DNA from 3 places in the Streptomyces sp. NPDC043680 genome. Region 1 is predicted to be linked to each of the others. Evidence: predicted binding sites of a transcription regulator. Region 1 holds the regulator's gene; each other region holds the start of a gene.
The links. The regulator HrcA, encoded in region 1, represses chaperone genes, less so after heat shock. The targets are predictions, from matches to a motif close to TTNGCACTCNGNNNNNCNGAGTGCNAA.
Positions count from the first base shown of each region.

Region 2: the regulator HrcA is predicted to act here: its motif matches at 4,531-4,557, upstream of groL (chaperonin GroEL).
Region 3: the regulator HrcA is predicted to act here: its motif matches at 1,473-1,499, upstream of groES (co-chaperone GroES).

Region 1 is NZ_JBWKCE010000002.1:396,791-402,662, reverse strand. It holds gene AC0666_RS05185 (16S rRNA (uracil(1498)-N(3))-methyltransferase) at 1-401, opposite strand, end outside; gene AC0666_RS05180 (nitronate monooxygenase) at 398-1,489, opposite strand; gene dnaJ (molecular chaperone DnaJ) at 1,659-2,798, opposite strand; gene hrcA (heat-inducible transcriptional repressor HrcA) at 2,799-3,815, opposite strand; gene AC0666_RS05165 (MBL fold metallo-hydrolase) at 3,953-4,678, shown strand; gene AC0666_RS05160 (DUF3097 domain-containing protein) at 4,707-5,507, shown strand; partial or broken gene AC0666_RS05155 (scabin-related ADP-ribosyltransferase) at 5,633-5,872, shown strand, end outside.
Region 2 is NZ_JBWKCE010000006.1:108,766-114,637, reverse strand. It holds gene AC0666_RS15500 (S8 family peptidase) at 1-518, opposite strand, end outside; gene AC0666_RS15495 (protease inhibitor I9 family protein) at 908-1,243, shown strand; gene AC0666_RS15490 (phosphoribosylanthranilate isomerase) at 1,250-1,849, opposite strand; gene AC0666_RS15485 (Uma2 family endonuclease) at 1,989-2,561, shown strand; gene groL (chaperonin GroEL) at 2,751-4,370, opposite strand; gene AC0666_RS15475 (cold-shock protein) at 4,713-4,916, opposite strand; gene AC0666_RS15470 (MoaD/ThiS family protein) at 5,300-5,578, opposite strand; gene thrC (threonine synthase) at 5,613-5,872, opposite strand, start outside.
Region 3 is NZ_JBWKCE010000001.1:732,087-737,958, reverse strand. It holds gene AC0666_RS03400 (FtsW/RodA/SpoVE family cell cycle protein) at 1-1,250, opposite strand, end outside; gene groES (co-chaperone GroES) at 1,646-1,954, shown strand; gene groL (chaperonin GroEL) at 2,085-3,713, shown strand; gene AC0666_RS03385 (ester cyclase) at 3,852-4,547, opposite strand; gene AC0666_RS03380 (SDR family NAD(P)-dependent oxidoreductase) at 4,606-5,379, opposite strand; gene AC0666_RS03375 (MOSC domain-containing protein) at 5,389-5,872, opposite strand, start outside.

The sequences.
Region 1 (5,872 bases):
GCCGTGGCCCGCCACTTGGCGAGGGACTTGGCCCCCCGTTCGCCGCGCCACTGGGTGATGCAGCGCGAGGCCTGCCAGGGGACGATCGCGTCCACGCCGGTCTCGGTCATCGTCTCGACCGCCACCTCGCCCCGGTCCCCCTTGGGGAGGGCCTGCACGACGGTGATGCGCAGGGCCGGCTCCGCCTCCCGGCCCGTGGCGGACACCGAGACGACGAGCCGGTCCTTGCCCTCGGCCGCCTTGACGACGCCCTCCGCCCAGCCGCCGCGGCCGTCCGTGAGGACCACCGCCTCGCCCGGGCCGAGCCGCTTCACGGACACCGCGTGCCGGCCCTCCGGGCCGTCCAGCACGCACTCCGGCCCCGCGGGGACCTCCTCGACCACGAACACGGGGGCGGTCATGACGTACTCCTCTTCTGCATGTCGTTCAACGCACTCTGGGCCTCGGCCAGTTCCGCCGCCAGCACCTCCACCAGCTCCCCGGCCGGCAGCGCCCGGGCCAGCCGGTGACCCTGGCCCGCCCACAGCGCCATCCCCTGGGGGTCCCCGGCGTCGGCGGCCGCCTTGCGCAGTCCTGCCGTCATGTGGTGGATCTGCGGGTACGCGGCGGGCGCGTACGGCCCGTGCTCGCGCATGAAGCGGTTCACCAGGCCGCGGGCCGGCCGTCCGGAGAAGGCCCGGGTCAGCTCCGTGTGCGCGAACAGCGGGTCGGTGAGCGCCTTCTTGTGCAGCGGGTGCGCCCCCGACTCGGGGCACACCAGGAACGCCGTACCGAGCTGCGCCGCGTCCGCGCCCGCCGCCAGCAGCGCCGCGATCTGCGAGCCGCGCATCAGACCGCCCGCCGCGATGATCGGCAGGGCCGTGGCCTCGCGTACCTGCGCCACCAGCGCGAGCAGCCCCACGCCCGCTGTGCCGTCAGCCTGCGGGTCGTCACGGTGGGTGGCCTGGTGGCCGCCCGCCTCGATGCCCTGGACGCACAGGGCGTCGGCGCCGGCGGCCTGCGCGGCGCGCGCCTCGTCGACCGAGGTCACGGTGACGACGGTGTACGTGCCGACCTTGCGCAGGGAGGCGAAGACCGCAGGGGCGGGGCAGCCGTAGGTGAAGGAGACCACGGGGACCGGGTCTTCGAGGAGGATCGCCAGCTTGGCGTCGTAGCCGTCGTCGCTGGTGCCGATGATGTCCTCGTCGGCGAGGGAGACGCCGTACCAGTTGGCCTCGCCGGCCAGCTGCCCGCGGTACGCCTCCACGGCGGCCGGGTCGACGTAGCCGGTCTGCGGCATGAAGAGGTTCACGCCGAACGGCCGCCGGGTGAGTGCGCGCAGCCGCTTGATCTCCTGGTACATGCCATCGGCGGTCTTGTAGCCGCCGGCGAGGAAGCCCAGCGCGCCCGCCTCGCACACGGCGGCGGCGAGCGGCGGGCACGAGGCGCCGCCCGCCATGGGAGCCTGCACGATCGGGTATGCGGAGAGACCGTTCGGTGCGGAGGACATGGACTGCATCGTGCCATGTCCCGCTCACGGGGCCGAATCATGGCATTCGCCTGGCATAGTCCGCTTCCCGGCGGCTCTGCGCGCGGCCCCGCGGCCCATGCGCCGAGCCCGGTCCGGGGCACCCCCGGACCGGGCTCGTACGTGCTCTGGCGCGTGGCGCAGCAGCCGGTCAGCGGCCGTTGAAGGCGTCCTTCAGGCGGCTGAAAAGGCCCTGCTGGCCCGGCGCGAACTGGCCCATCGGCCGCTCTTCACCGCGCAGCTTCGCGAGCTGGCGCAGCAGCTCCTCCTGCTGGGCGTCGAGCTTCGCCGGGGTCATGACCTCGACGTGGACGATCAGGTCGCCGCGCCCGCCGCCCCGCAGGTGGGTGACCCCGCGACCGTGCAGCGGGATCGACTGGCCGGACTGGGTGCCGGGCCGGATGTCGATCTCCTCCATGCCGTCCAGGGTCTCCAGCGGGCACTTCGTGCCCAGGGCCGCGGCCGTCATCGGGATCGTCACCGTGCAGTGCAGGTCGTCCCCGCGCCGCTGGAAGACCGGGTGCGGGAGCTCGTGGATCTCCACGTACAGGTCGCCGGCGGGGCCGCCGCCGGGGCCGACCTCGCCCTCGCCCGCGAGCTGGATCCGGGTGCCGTTCTCGACACCGGCCGGGATCTTGACCGTGAGGCTGCGGCGGGAGCGGACCCGGCCGTCGCCCGCACACTCGGGGCACGGGGTCGGGACCACGGTGCCGAAGCCCTGGCACTGGGGGCAGGGGCGCGAGGTCATGACCTGGCCCAGGAAGGACCGGGTGACCTGCGACACCTCACCGCGACCACGGCACATGTCACACGTCTGCGCCGAGGTGCCGGGGGCCGCGCCCTCGCCGGAGCAGGTGGTGCACACGACGGCCGTGTCGACCTGGATGTCCTTGGTCGTCCCGAAGGCCGCCTCGTCCAGCTCCAGGTCGAGGCGGATCATGGCGTCCTGGCCGCGGCGGGTCCGCGAGCGCGGGCCGCGCTGCGAGGCCTGGCCGAAGAAGGCGTCCATGATGTCGGAGAAGTTGCCGAAGCCTCCGGCCCCGAATCCGCCCGCACCGCCGCCACCGCCCGAGGAGGACAGCGGGTCGCCGCCGAGGTCGTAGACCTGCTTCTTCTGCGGGTCCGAGAGGACCTCGTAAGCCGCGTTGATCTCCTTGAAGCGCTCCTGCGTCTTCGGGTCCGGATTCACGTCCGGGTGGAGTTCGCGGGCAAGACGGCGGAAGGCCTTCTTGATCTCGTCCTGGGATGCGTCGCGGCGCACGCCGAGAACGGCGTAGTAGTCCGTGGCCACTTACGACTCCGCCAGGATCTGTCCGACGTAACGTGCCACTGCGCGTACCGCTCCCATCGTTCCGGGGTAGTCCATGCGGGTCGGTCCGACCACGCCCATTTTGGCGACAGTTTCGCCGCCCGAACCGTAGCCGACGGAGACGACGGACGTGGAGTTCAGCCCCTCGTAGGCGTTCTCGTGCCCGATCCGTACGGCCATCCCCGACTCGTTGGCCTCGCCCAGCAGCTTGAGGAGCACCACCTGCTCCTCCAGCGCTTCGAGCACCGGCCTGATCGTCAGGGGAAAATCGTGTCCGAAGCGGGTGAGATTGGCGGTGCCGCCGATCATCAGCCGCTCCTCGGCCTCCTCGACCAGGGTCTCCAGCAGGGTCGCGAGCACCGTCGAGACCGTGCCGCGGTCCTCAAGCTCGAAGGACTCCGGGAGGTCCTGTACGAGCTGCGGCACGTCGGTGAACCGGCGGCCGACGACCCGGCTGTTGAGCCGCGCCCGCAGGTCGGCGAGCGAGGTCTCGCCGAAGGGGGCCTGGCAGTCGACGAGCCGCTGCTCGACCCGGCCGGTGTCCGTGATCAGGACCAGCATCAGCCGGGCCGGCGCCAGCGAGAGCAGTTCCACGTGCCGCACGGTGGACCGGGTCAGGCTCGGGTACTGGACGATGGCGACCTGCCGCGTCAGCTGCGCGAGCAGCCGTACGGTGCGCCCCACGACGTCGTCGAGGTCGACGGCCCCGTCGAGGAAGTTCTGGATGGCCCGGCGCTCCGGCGTCGACAGCGGCTTGACCCCCGCCAGCTTGTCGACGAAGAGGCGGTAGCCCTTGTCGGTGGGGATCCGACCGGCGCTGGTGTGGGGCTGGGCGATGTAGCCCTCCTCCTCCAGCACGGCCATGTCGTTGCGCACCGTGGCGGGCGACACGCCCAGCCGGTGCCGCTCGGTGAGCGCCTTGGAGCCGACCGGCTCCTCCGTCCCGACGTAGTCCTGGACGATGGCGCGCAGCACCTCAAGTCTGCGTTCGCTGAGCATGGCGCACACCTCCAGTGGTCGTCGTCGTTGCTGTCCGGCTGGCACTCGCATCGTTCGAGTGCCAGCGATCCCCCGGCCAGTGTACGGCCGGGCGGTACACCCCCGGCAAGGGCGGCCCGCCAGGGTAGCGTCGCGGCATGGAACTGCGATGGGAAGAGGCCGGCTGGGAGCGCTTGACCGGACGGACCGGACGGCGGCGGCTTCCGGTGTGGGACTGCACGGCGGGGCTGGTGGTGGGCAACGAATCCGTGCTCCTGATCGACCCCGGTTCCTCCGTGCGCGAGGGCGCGCAGCTGCGGGCCGAGGCGGAGCGGCTGACGGGTCGGCGCGTGACCCATATCGCATTCACCCACGGACATTTCGATCACGTCCTGGGCGCCTCCTCCTTCGCCGGGGCGGAGGTCTACGGGGCGGTCGGGCTGGACTCCGCACTGACGGCGGGCCGCGCGGAGCTGCGGGAGGACGCGGTCCGGCACGGGCTGGCGGAGGCGGACGCGACCGAGGCGGTGGACGTGCTGGTGCTGCCGAAGCACCCGGTGTCGGGCGAGTGGACGCTGGAGCTGGGCGGCTTGCAGGTGCTGCTGGCCAACGTGGGGCCCGGGCACACCCGCTACGACCTGGCGGTGTGCGTGCCGGGCGAGCGCGAGGTGGTCTTCTGCGGGGACCTGGTGGAGGAGTCGGGCGCACCGCAGGCGGGCCGGGACGCCGTGCCCGCGCAGTGGCCGGCGGCGATCGACCGTCTGCTGTCGCTGGGCGGGGACGACGCACTGTACGTGCCGGGTCACGGAGCGGTGGTCTCCGCCGCCTTCGTCCGTGCGCAACGCGACACACTGCGGGGGCTGTTCGGCGTGTCGGAGGGCTGAGCGCGGGGGCTCTTCTACTGTCGGCCGGATGCGTGAGTACTCCCCCGACCTGACCCCGCAGTGGAAGCGCGCCAAGGCCGTGCCCGAGGTACCGGCCGAGCCCGGCCTGGTGGTCGAGGCGGCGGACACGGACTTCTGCGGCGCGGTGGTGGCCTGCGAGGCCGGCACGGTGACCCTGGAGGACCGCTTCGGCAAGCGGCGGGTGTTCCCGTTGGCGCCCCGGGGCTTCCTGCTGGAGGGCGCGGTGGTGACGCTGACCCGCCCGGTGCGGGCGCCGAAGGGTCCCGGGCGGACCGCGTCGGGCTCGGTGGCGGTGCCGGGGGCGCGGGCGCGGGTGGCCCGGGCCGGGCGGATCTACGTCGAGGGGCGGCACGACGCGGAGCTCGTGGAGCGGGTCTGGGGCGACGACCTGCGCATCGAGGGCGTGGTGGTGGAGTACCTGGAGGGCGTCGACGACCTGCCCTCGGTCGTGGCGGAGTTCGGACCGGCCCCGGACGCCCGGCTGGGCGTCCTGGTCGACCACCTGGTCCCGGGCTCGAAGGAGTCCCGTATCGCGGCCTCGGTCGTCTCGCCGGACGTGCTGGTGGTCGGACACCCGTACGTGGACGTCTGGCAGGCCGTGAAACCGTCCGCACTGGGCATCGCGGCCTGGCCGGTGGTCCCGCCGGGGCAGGACTGGAAGACGGGCGTCTGCCGGGCCCTGGGCTGGCCGGAGAACACCGGTGCCGCCTGGCGGCACATCCTGTCCCGGGTGCACTCGTACAAGGACCTGGAGCCCGCCCTGCTCGGCCGCGTCGAAGAGCTGATCGACTTCGTGACGGCGCCCTGACCGGAGGCCTGCGCCCCCTGGACACGCCACCTTCTGGTGACAGTACGTGTGCGGGGTGCGACGGAAGGCAAGGCTACACGCCATGATCACCTTCGACCTGCGGCAGCGCGCGGTGCTGCGCCGCGATCCTGCTCGCCGCCGCCCTGCTCCCACCCGCCTCGGCCTCGGCCACGCCCGCGGCGCACGCCGCCCCGGCGAATTCCTGCCCCCGGGTGGGCGACCACCTCTTCGCCGCCGCCGACAAGCGGGCCGACGTGAACCGCATCACGCCGTCCCCGGCCTGACGGATCAACTGCAAGCAGCTCTACCGCTCCGACAGCCGTCCGCCGGCAGCATCGACGCCCCCCGGCGGCGTGGACGTCAAC
Region 2 (5,872 bases), on a different contig from region 1:
AAGCCGGGCTCGGCACGCCCGCCGAACTCGGTGTGCGTGTAGTCGATGCCGGTGTCGAGGATGTACGCGGTCACCCCGGCGCCGTCGCCCAGCGGGGTGAAGCCGTTGTCGAGCGGCAGTGCGCTCTGGTCGATGCGGTCCAGGCCCCACGAGGCGGCCGAAGCCCGCACACCGGGCGCCTTGGTCGGCACCGGCACGGACTGGACCGACGCGTCCTCCTCGACCGACTTCACCCCCGGAGTGCTGCGGACGGTCGCCAGCTGGGCCGCGGTCATCGGGACCGCGAAGCCGTTCATCGCCGAGGTGTAGACGAACGACGGCTCCAGGCCCAGTTGCTCCGCCGCCACCGCACCGTCCACCCCCTTCTCCAGGGTCACGATGTACTGGCCGGGCACGGCGTTCGGCGAGGTGTACAGCGGTGCCGGGGTCGGCTCCGGGCCGGCGGCGGAGGCCGTACCGGCCGCGAGGGGGGCCGCGGTGAGGAGGACGGCCGTGGCCAGACGTGCGAGCAGGCGCATGGAGGTGACTCCCTGAAGGAGGTGGGGGCTCGGCATGGGTGGGGCCGCCTCCACGACGGCGCGTGTCCGTCCGTCCTGGTGCGGCCCTTCCTTCCATCGGGTGTCGCCCCGGCGCGGCTTGACCCGCCGCCGCCCGCCCGGCCGATCGTCCGCGGTCCGCGCCACCCCGCGTCAGGCCGTCGCACATGCCGCGCAAGGGGGCGGCACCTTGCGGATCAAGGCCGCGCGGGCCCGTCACCCCTGGCCGACAGGGCCCGGGGCGCCTCCGCAAGATCACCCGTACGGTCCGCCCCCAGACCGGCGAGCGCACGGCCGGTGCGCTCTCCGTGCCCCCGCCACACCTGCGGACGTCGTTGACCGGCAGCGCCGCCGCGTGGTGGCCTCGACCCATGCGCCTGCCCCTGAGCCGAGTCCTGCCCGTGGCCCTCGCCGTCCTGGCCGCCGTCGCCGTCCTGCCCGTGTCCGCGGCGAGCGCCTCCGAGCGCGGGCCCGTGCCGTACGCCTTCCCCGTCGACCACCCCACGTACATCGTCACCGTACGGAAGGACCTGGACCCGGCCGAGGTGGCGGGGCTGGTCGGGGTCACGCCGCTGCACGTGTTCCGCTCCGCGCTGCACGGCTTCGCCGCCCGGCTCTCTCCCGCCCAGGTCGCGGCGCTGGAGGTGCTGCCGGGCGTGGAGTCCATCGAGGAGGACGGCACCGCCTCCCAGGGCTGGACGTTCTAGGCCGGCTCAGCCGCGGGCGGCCTCGACGAAGGCGCGGATCAGGTCCGGGGACTTCACGCCGCGGGAGCTCTCGACGCCGCTGGAGACGTCCACGCCCCAGGCGCCGGTGGTCCGCACGGCCTCGCGGACGTTGCCGGCGTTCAGCCCGCCGGCCAGCAGCCAGTGGCCCGCGGGGGCGGTGAACTCCTGCGAGGCCCAGTTCCAGGGCTTGCCGGAGCCGGGATCGGGGGCGTCGATCAGGAGCAGGTCCTCACCGAACTCCCCGCAGCGGGCGACGTGCAGGGCGGTGGCCCGCAGCAGGGTGCGGCCTTCGGCGCGCAGCGCCTCGTAGTACTCGGGGCCCTCGTCGCCGTGCAGCTGTACGCCGCGGACGCCGCTCTCCTCGGTCAGCCGCCGGACCTCGTCCACGGACTGCCCGCGGAACACCCCCACGGTGAGCACCCCGGCGGGGACCCGCGCGGCGAGGTCCCGCGCGGCGTCGGCCCCGATCGTCCGGGGGCTCCCGGGCGCGAACACGAACCCGACGGCGTCGGCCCCGGCGTCGACGGCGGTGTCGACGTCGTGGGCCGTCGTGAGCCCGCAGATCTTGACGAAGAGATCGGTCATGCCTCCAGTCAACCAAAACCCACCCGTCCGGTGGTGAGCCGTCTCGGCACCCGGGCGCGGCCCCGCACGCGCAGCTAGCCTGGGACGAGGCTCACACCCAGTGCGCAGCACGCCACGGCGGAGGACAACGGTGACGATCATGATCGAACGGGCCACACCGATAGAGCACGCGGCACCGCCGACGTTCGAGACACTCCTGCGCACCGTCGAGGAGATGGACACGCCAGACGGCTTCAAGGCCGAGCTCATCCGGGGGAAGATCATCGTGTCACCGTGGTCCAAGCTGCGCTACTCCCGTCGCATGCGGGTACTGCGCGAGCAGCTCCAGGCACACGTTCCCGAAGGGCACTTCGCAGACACCTCCCCCTTCCTCTTCCAGTTCCCGGCGGTAGAGCGCGGCTACGGGCCGGACCTGTACGTCGCGGACGAGTCCGCCTTCGACGAGGAAGGCCGACACGCGGACGGCGCGGCCTTGTCGCTGGTCGGCGAGTTCACCTCACTGTCCACGAAGGACGCCGACTGGAACGAGAAGCTGGAAGTGTACGGACAGCTCGTTCCCGTCTACCTCGTCGTCGACATGGAGGCGTCCGAGATCACCTGCTTCTGGGACCCCTCCCCGCACGGGTACCGCTCCCGCACGACGGTCTCCTTCGGCGAGGACCTGCACGTCCCGAAGCCGTTCGACTTCACGCTCGACACCACGGGCTTGTAGGACGCCGGATCAAGCGGGTGCGTCGACGGGCAGTCCCGCATCCCGGGCAGCGTCGGCCAGGCGAAGGTCTCCCGGGTGGAGGGGGCGGACGCCGTGCCGACGTTGCCCCTCCTGCAACGCCCGAGGGCGGCACCCCCTGTACGGGGAGTGCCGCCCTCGGTCGAGAACAGCCGATCAGCCAGGGGCCGATCAGAAGTCCATGTCACCGCCCGGCATGCCGCCCGGAGCGGCGGCGGCCTTCTCCGGCTTGTCGGCGATGACGGCCTCGGTGGTCAGGAACAGCGCGGCGATCGACGCGGCGTTCTGCAGCGCGGAGCGCGTGACCTTCGCCGGGTCGATGATGCCCTCGGCGATCATGTCGACGTACTCGCCGGTCGCGGCGTTCAGGCCGTGGCCGACGGGCAGGTTGCGCACCTTCTCCACGACGACGCCGCCCTCAAGGCCGCCGTTGACGGCGATCTGCTTGAGCGGGGCCTCCAGGGCGAGCTTCACGGCGTTGGCGCCGGTCGCCTCGTCACCCTCAAGCTCCAGCTTCTCGAAGACCGCGGAGGCCTGGAGCAGGGCCACGCCACCACCGGCGACGATGCCCTCCTCGACGGCCGCCTTCGCGTTGCGCACGGCGTCCTCGATGCGGTGCTTGCGCTCCTTGAGCTCGACCTCGGTCGCGGCACCGGCCTTGATGACGGCCACGCCGCCGGCCAGCTTCGCGAGGCGCTCCTGGAGCTTCTCGCGGTCGTAGTCCGAGTCGGAGTTCTCGATCTCGGCACGGATCTGGTTGACGCGACCCTGGACCTGGTCGCTGTCACCGGCACCGTCGACGATCGTGGTCTCGTCCTTGGTGATGACGACCTTGCGGGCGCGGCCGAGCAGGTCGAGGCCCGCGTTCTCCAGCTTGAGGCCGACCTCCTCGGAGATGACCGTGCCGCCGGTGAGGATGGCGATGTCGCCGAGCATGGCCTTGCGACGGTCGCCGAAGCCCGGGGCCTTGACGGCGACGGACTTGAAGGTGCCGCGGATCTTGTTGACGACCAGGGTCGACAGGGCCTCGCCCTCGACGTCCTCGGCGATGATCAGCAGCGGCTTGCCGGACTGCATGACCTTCTCCAGCAGCGGAAGGAGGTCCTTCACGTTGCCGACCTTGGAGTTGACGATCAGGATGTACGGGTCGTCGAGCGACGCCTCCATACGCTCCATGTCGGTGGCGAAGTACGCCGAGATGTAGCCCTTGTCGAAGCGCATACCCTCGGTGAGCTCCAGCTCCAGACCGAAGGTCTGGGACTCCTCGACGGTGATGACGCCTTCCTTGCCGACCTTGTCCATGGCCTCGGCGATGAGCTCGCCGATCTGGGTGTCAGCGGCGGAGATGGAGGCCGTGGAAGCGATCTGCTCCTTGGTCTCGACATCCTTCGCCTGCTCCAGCAGGGCGCCGGAGACGGCCTCGACGGCCTTCTCGATGCCACGCTTGAGGGCCATCGGGTTGGCGCCGGCGGCGACGTTGCGCAGGCCCTCGCGGACGAGCGCCTGGGCCAGCACGGTCGCGGTGGTCGTACCGTCGCCGGCGACGTCGTCCGTCTTCTTGGCGACTTCCTTGACCAGCTCGGCGCCGATCTTCTCGTACGGGTCCTCGAGCTCGATCTCCTTGGCGATGGAGACACCATCGTTGGTGATCGTGGGGGCGCCCCACTTCTTCTCAAGGACGACGTTGCGACCCTTGGGGCCAAGGGTGACCTTGACGGCGTCGGCGAGCTGGTTCATCCCGCGCTCGAGACCGCGCCGGGCCTCCTCGTCGAACGCAATGATCTTGGCCATCTGAAGTGGTCCTCCAGGACTGGGGTTCCCCCTGCGCCACGAGACGCACGGGGAGGGTTGGATTGCTCCGGACCGCGCCCGCGCCCGCGACGGACGGCCTGCGTGCCCGGCGGTTCCTTCCCGCCGGACCCTGCGGGCCTCACCGACCCGGTCCTGTGTAGTAGCACTCTCAGCACGAGAGTGCTAACGCCAATGATTAGCACTCGACCCCTTCGAGTGCAAGCGGCTCAGCCCAACCCGGACCCCCGCGCGGGTCGCCGACCCCGACACGCACGAGGGCCCGCATCCCGGTCGGGGATGCGGGCCCTCGTGCGTATGCGTCGGTGGTCGATCGCGCCGGGACTAGACGGCGAGCTTGACCATGTCCGCCTGCGGACCCTTCTGGCCCTGCGAGATCTCGAACTCGACCCGCTGACCCTCTTCAAGGGTGCGGTACCCGTCCATCTGGATGGCGCTGTAGTGGACGAACACATCCGCACCACCGTCGACCGCGATGAAGCCGTAGCCCTTCTCCGCGTTGAACCACTTGACGGTGCCCTGAGCCATGCCTAACTCCCCTATTACTGGCCCTTGCGCAGGACCGCACTTCGCGGTCCCGGGTCAGAACTTGCGCCGGAACGCCTCGACCGCGGCTGAATGTATCCGCACCGGTGCTGTGAGCAACAGGTCAATCCGACGAGAAATCTGGTCACGCAGATACATTGAAATAGAGTGAAAATTTGGCATCTACCGGGGCAACTCGGGCCCGACAAATCTCGCCAAAGCCCCATACCGCGCATGCATATTGACTCAATGTCAACCCTCACGCGACCCGCTCATATGCGGCGGGCAAGAACAGCGGAGGGGACTTCCCCAACTCTACCGCGCCCAACCAAGCAGAATTACCCCCTCCGCTTATTAACGGAGGGGGTAATTACGGTTTGCGCGTGTCAGCAGCCGCCGGCCACGGCGGGGATGATCGAGACCCCGGCACCGTCCGGCGTGGCGGCCTGCAGACCGCCCTCGAAGCGCACGTCGTCGTCGTTGACGTACACGTTCACGAAGCGGCGCAGCTTGCCCTGGTCGTCCAGGATGCGCGCCCCGATGCCCGGGTGGCTCTTCTCCAGCGACTCGATGACCTCGGCCAGGGTGGCGCCCTCGGCGGGGACCTCGGCCTGGCCGGCGGTGTAGGTGCGCAGGATGGTGGGGATGCGGACGTTGACGCTCATGGCGCTACTGCCTTTCCGGGAACGGCGGGGATGGTCAGGCCAGGCCGGCGGCGCGGAACGCGTCCAGGCTGGGGCGGATGGTGGCGGTCTGCCCGCTGTCCGCGGCCACCGCCTCCAGGGTCTTGAGGCCGTCACCGGTGTTCAGGACCACGGTGGTCAGCGCCGGGTCGAGCAGCCCGTTCTCGATGAGCTTCTTCGTCACGCCGACGGTCACGCCGCCCGCGGTCTCGGCGAAGATGCCCTCGGTCTGCGCGAGGATCTTGATGGCCTCGACGACCTGCTCGTCGTTGACGT
Region 3 (5,872 bases), on a different contig from region 1:
AAGGGCAGCGCCTTGCCCGTCAGGGGGATCAGTCCGGTCACGCCGCCCGCCACCACGAAGACCTGGAGGGCCAGCGCCGCCGACAGGCCCACCGCCAGCAGCTTGCCGAAGGGGTCGCGGGCGCCGAGGGCCATGCGCAGCCCCCGCTGCACGAGGAGCGCGTACAGGAGCAGGACCGCCATGACCCCCGCCAGGCCGAGCTCCTCGCCGACCGTCGTCAGGATGAAGTCGCTGCGGCCCGCGAACTTGATCAGCTCCGGGTGGCCCAACCCCAGCCCCGTCCCCGACATCCCTCCGGTGCCGAAGCTGAACAGCGCCTGCGCGGACTGGTCCGAGGTCACCCCCGGCGGCCGGTCCTTCCAGTAGTACGACAGCGGGTTCAGCCAGGCGGCCACGCGCGCCTTCACGTGCGGCTCCGTCGAGCCCACCACGAACGCGCCGCCCGCCGCCATCAGCAGGCCGCACACGATCCAGCTGGTGCGCTCGGTGGCGACGTACAGCATCACCACGAACACGCCGAAGAAGATCAGCGACGTACCGAGGTCGCGCTCGAAGACCAGTACCAGCAGCGACACGATCCACACCGTGACGAGGGGTCCGAGCTGGCGCATCGGGGGCAGCCGCATGCCGAGGAACCTGCGGCCCGTCAGGGCCAGCGAGTCGCGGTGGATCACGAGGTAGCCCGCGAAGAAGACCGCGATCATGATCTTCACGAACTCGCCGGGCTGGAGCGAGAAACCCCCGACGACGATCCAGCGCTTCGCGCCGTACGTGTCCGCGGGCGAGAAGGCCGGCGCGATCAGCAGCACCAGCGCGGCGGCCATCGTGATGTAGATGAAGCGCTGCAGCAGCCGGTGGTCGCGCAGCAGGGCGACCACCGCGATGCAGGCGGCGACGCCGATGACCGTCCACACCAGCTGTCCCGGCGCGTTGGGATCCGCGCCGTACTTCTCGATGTACGACTGGTCCAGCCGGTGCAGCAGCACCAGCCCCAGCCCCGTGAGCAGCATCGCGAGCGGGAGGACCAGCGGGTCCGCGTAGGCCGCGAACCGGCGCACGCCCAGGTGTCCGACCAGGGCGAGGAGGCTCATGCTGAGGGTGAAGCCGGTGAGGTTGGCGGGGAGCGCCCCGTTCATCGCCAGGCCCGCGCTCGCATGCCCGGCGACGGCGATGGCGACGACGAGGACCAGCAGCAGCGCCTCGGTGCGGCGGCGCGCGCCGGCGGTCGTCAGCGGCCTCAGTCCGCGCACGGGACGCCGCCGTCGTCGACGGACGCCGCGGTTGCGGAGGCCATCGGTCCGATCTGCTCGGCAATGCGGCGCTTTATCTTCATATCGACTATGACGTCGAAGACCCCGCCCTGGTTGCTTCCGCGCCCCGCCCTGGTTGCTTCCGCGCCTCGCCCGCGGCCCGCGCCCGGCCCGCGAGGACCCCGCCGGCGCCCCCTGAAAGCCGCCACGCGGTGGACCGTATTGGCACTCCGCTTGACCGAGTGCTAATCGCCGGAATAGTCTCGCACCTGGCACTCGCCCCCGGTGAGTGCCAACACAGCGACGGGCAGGTCCGGCACCCGCGACGACGGATCCACCTGGTCGCCACCTCAGACAGTTAACCCCGTGAGATCTCCGAAGGGGGAGGTCGGATCGTGACGACCGCCAGCTCCAAGGTTGCCATCAAGCCGCTTGAGGACCGCATCGTGGTCCAGCCGCTCGACGCCGAGCAGACCACGGCCTCCGGCCTGGTCATCCCGGACACCGCGAAGGAGAAGCCCCAGGAGGGCGTCGTCCTTGCCGTGGGCCCGGGCCGCTTCGAGGACGGCCAGCGTCTCCCGCTGGACGTCAACGTCGGCGACATCGTGCTGTACAGCAAGTACGGCGGCACCGAAGTGAAGTACAGCGGCGAGGAGTACCTCGTCCTCTCGGCTCGCGACGTTCTCGCGATCGTCGAGAAGTAATCACTGAAGTCACCACTTCTGCACTTCAGCAGAATGCTTTGAGCTGCGCCCCTGGCCACCCCGCTGATCGCCGGGCGGCGAGGGGCGCAGTTCGTTAAACCCGAGTTTTCGAGAGGGCTGAACCGCTCCCATGGCGAAGATCCTGAAGTTCGACGAGGACGCCCGTCGCGCCCTCGAGCGCGGCGTCAACAAGCTTGCCGACACGGTCAAGGTGACGATCGGCCCCAAGGGCCGCAACGTCGTCATCGACAAGAAGTTCGGCGCCCCCACCATCACCAACGACGGTGTCACCATCGCCCGCGAGGTCGAGCTGGACGACCCGTACGAGAACCTGGGCGCCCAGCTGGTGAAGGAGGTGGCGACCAAGACCAACGACATCGCGGGTGACGGCACCACCACCGCCACCGTGCTGGCCCAGGCGCTGGTCCGCGAGGGTCTGCGCAACGTCGCCGCCGGTGCTTCCCCGGCCGCCCTGAAGAAGGGCATCGACGCCGCGGTCAAGGCCGTCTCCGAGGAGCTCCTCGCGACCGCCCGCCCGATCGAGGACAAGTCCGACATCGCCGCCGTGGCCGCGCTCTCCGCGCAGGACCAGCAGGTCGGCGAGCTCATCGCCGAGGCGATGGACAAGGTCGGCAAGGACGGTGTCATCACCGTCGAGGAGTCCAACACCTTCGGCCTGGAGCTGGAGTTCACCGAGGGCATGGCCTTCGACAAGGGCTACCTCTCGCCGTACATGGTCACCGACCAGGAGCGTATGGAGGCCGTCCTCGACGACCCGTACATCCTGATCAACCAGGGCAAGATCTCGTCCATCCAGGACCTGCTGCCGCTGCTGGAGAAGGTCATCCAGGCGGGTGGCTCCAAGCCGCTGCTGATCATCGCCGAGGACGTCGAGGGCGAGGCCCTCTCCACCCTCGTCGTCAACAAGATCCGCGGCACCTTCAACGCGGTCGCCGTCAAGGCGCCCGGCTTCGGTGACCGCCGCAAGGCGATGCTCCAGGACATGGCCACCCTCACCGGTGCCACCGTCATCGCCGAGGAGGTCGGCCTCAAGCTCGACCAGGCCGGTCTCGACGTGCTGGGCTCCGCGCGCCGCGTGACCATCTCCAAGGACGACACCACGATCGTCGACGGTGCCGGCAGCTCCGACGAGGTCCTCGGCCGCGTCAACCAGATCAAGGCCGAGATCGAGTCCACGGACTCGGACTGGGACCGCGAGAAGCTGCAGGAGCGCCTGGCGAAGCTCGCCGGCGGCGTCTGCGTCATCAAGGTCGGCGCCGCCACCGAGGTGGAGCTCAAGGAGAAGAAGCACCGCCTTGAGGACGCCATCTCGGCGACCCGCGCCGCGGTCGAGGAGGGCATCGTCTCCGGCGGTGGCTCCGCGCTCGTCCACGCCGTGAAGGTGCTGGAGGGCAACCTGGGCCTGTCCGGCGACGAGGGCACGGGTGTCGCGGTCGTCCGCCGCGCCGCGGTCGAGCCGCTGCGCTGGATCGCCGAGAACGCCGGTCTTGAGGGCTACGTCATCACCTCGAAGGTCGCCGAGCTCGAAAAGGGCCAGGGCTTCAACGCCGCCACCGGCGAGTACGGCGACCTGGTCAAGGCCGGCGTCATCGACCCGGTCAAGGTCACCCGCTCCGCGCTGGAGAACGCCGCTTCCATCGCCTCCCTGCTGCTCACGACCGAGACCCTGGTCGTCGAGAAGCCGGCCGAGGAAGAGGCCGACGCCGGTCACGGCCACGGTCACGGCCACAGCCACTGACGCAGGCCGAGCCGAGCTGAACCGGTAAGGGCCCCGGTCACCGCTTCCGAGCGGTGACCGGGGCCCTTCGCCGTGTGCGCCGTGTGCGCCGTGTGCGCCGTGTGCGGCGTACGCCGCGCAAGCCGTGCCGGTGCCGGGTCAGGTGTCCATCATGCCGAGCTGCCGCATCAGGCCCATGGCGTCGTAGTGCCACCACCCTTCCTTGAGCATTCCGTCCGCGCAGCGGAAGACCGTCGTGCCGGTCATCGTGCAGGTCTTGCCGGTCGGGGCGACCCCCATGAACTCGCCCTTGTGCTTGCCTGTCCAGGTCCACAACGTGGTGATGTAGTCGTCCTGGGCCATCTGGGCATCGATCGTGAACGTGAAGTCGAAGGCGCCGCGCCACTGCTGGACGTCCTCGCGCATTCCCTCCGGGCCGATCTTGTCCTGGGGGTTGCCGATGTCGTGGTCGCGGTAGTCCGAGGCGAAGATCTCGTCCGCCGCGGACATGTCGCCCTTCATCGCGAGGTCGTTGAACATTCGGTTCGCGAGCATCGTGTTGAGGTGCTCGTCGCGTACGACGTCCAGGTTGGTGAACCTGGGCATCCCGTCGCAGAGGGCCACCATCTCCTGGAACATCTGGTCCGTCTCCGGGAGATGAGAGTTCTTCATGGCCTCTTCATACGACGGGAATTCGACGACGTCGACGTAGTGGGTGTCCGACTCGCGGTCCTTCGCGATGACGCTGTGGGTCACCGTGCGCTTGCCGTTCGTCTTCTCCAGGTACCGGTCCAGGACCTCGTTCAGGTCCTCGGGCCTGCTCGTCTCATAATCGACAATTTGTACGAATGTCATGGCGTCTCCCGGGCTGGATGGGGTATATCCAGTTTAGGAAGAATTAGCCCATAAGGGGCTACTGAGGGCCGTACTTGCGGCCCGTGCGCGAGCTCACCCCGCCCAGCAGCCCGCGCGGCGCCAGCTTCACCACGCCCATCAGCGCCTTGTACCGCGGATCCGGGATCGAGACCGTCTTGCCGCGCGCCAGGTCGGCCAGCGCCGAGGCCACCAACTTGTCGGCGTCCAGCCACATCCAGCCCGGGATGTTGTCCGTGCCCATGCCGGCGCGCTGGTGGAACTCGGTCCGTACGAAGCCGGGGCACAGCGCCATCAGCCGCACCCCGGATCCCGCCAGGTCCTTCGCCGCGCCCTGGGTGAACTGGACGACCCAGGCCTTGCTCGCCCCGTAGGTGCCGCGCGGTACGAAGGCCGCCACCGAGGCCACGTTGACCACTCCGCCCCGGCCGCGTGAGCGCATCGACGCGGTGGCCGCAGAGGTGAGCCGCAGGACGGCCTCGACGTGCACCTTCAGCATGGCCAGCTCGTCGGCCATGGAGACTTCGAGGTAGCGGCCCTTGTTGCCGAAGCCGGCGTTGTTGACCAGCAGGTCCACCGGGTGCGTGCGGTCGCCGAGGCGCTCTTCCACCGCCGCGATGCCCGCGTCGGTGGCGAGGTCGGCGGTCAGCACCTCGGCCTCGATGCCGTGCCGGTCGTGCAGCTCGGTGGCCTGTTCGGCGAGCCGCTCGGTGTCGCGGGCCACCAGTACGAGGTTGTGTCCCTGGGCGGCGAGCCGCCGGGCGAAGGCGGCGCCGATGCCCGCCGTGGATCCCGTAATCAACGCAGTCGTCATAGGCGCAACCTAGCCGCCCCTGGTGACGGGTTCATCAGCCTGCGCGCGTGATGACTGCGCCTGCATGTACGTACGCACCGTCTCGTGGGCCTGCGGCTCCATCGCCGCGCCCGCCGCCAGCGTGCGCGGGAGCAGCGCGCGCTCCGTGGTGAAGGCGCGGAACCAGAGCCCCACCGTCACGTCGTGGTCCGGGCGGTGCACGATCTCGACCGTGTCGCCGGCGCCGACCCGGCCCTCTTGGATCACCCGCAGGTACGCGCCCGGCCGTGCGGCCTGCGTGAACCGCTTGACCCAGGCCTTCTCGCCGAGGACGCCCTGGAAGGTGCGGCACGGGATGCGGGCCGAGGCCACCTCCAGGACCAGGTCCGCGCCGATCCGCCAGCGCTCGCCGAGCAGCGCGCCGGTCAGGTCCATGCCGGAGGTGGTGAGGTTCTCGCCGAAGGTCCCGCCGGGCAGTTCGCGGCCCAGCTCGCGCTCCCACCAGTCCAGGTCC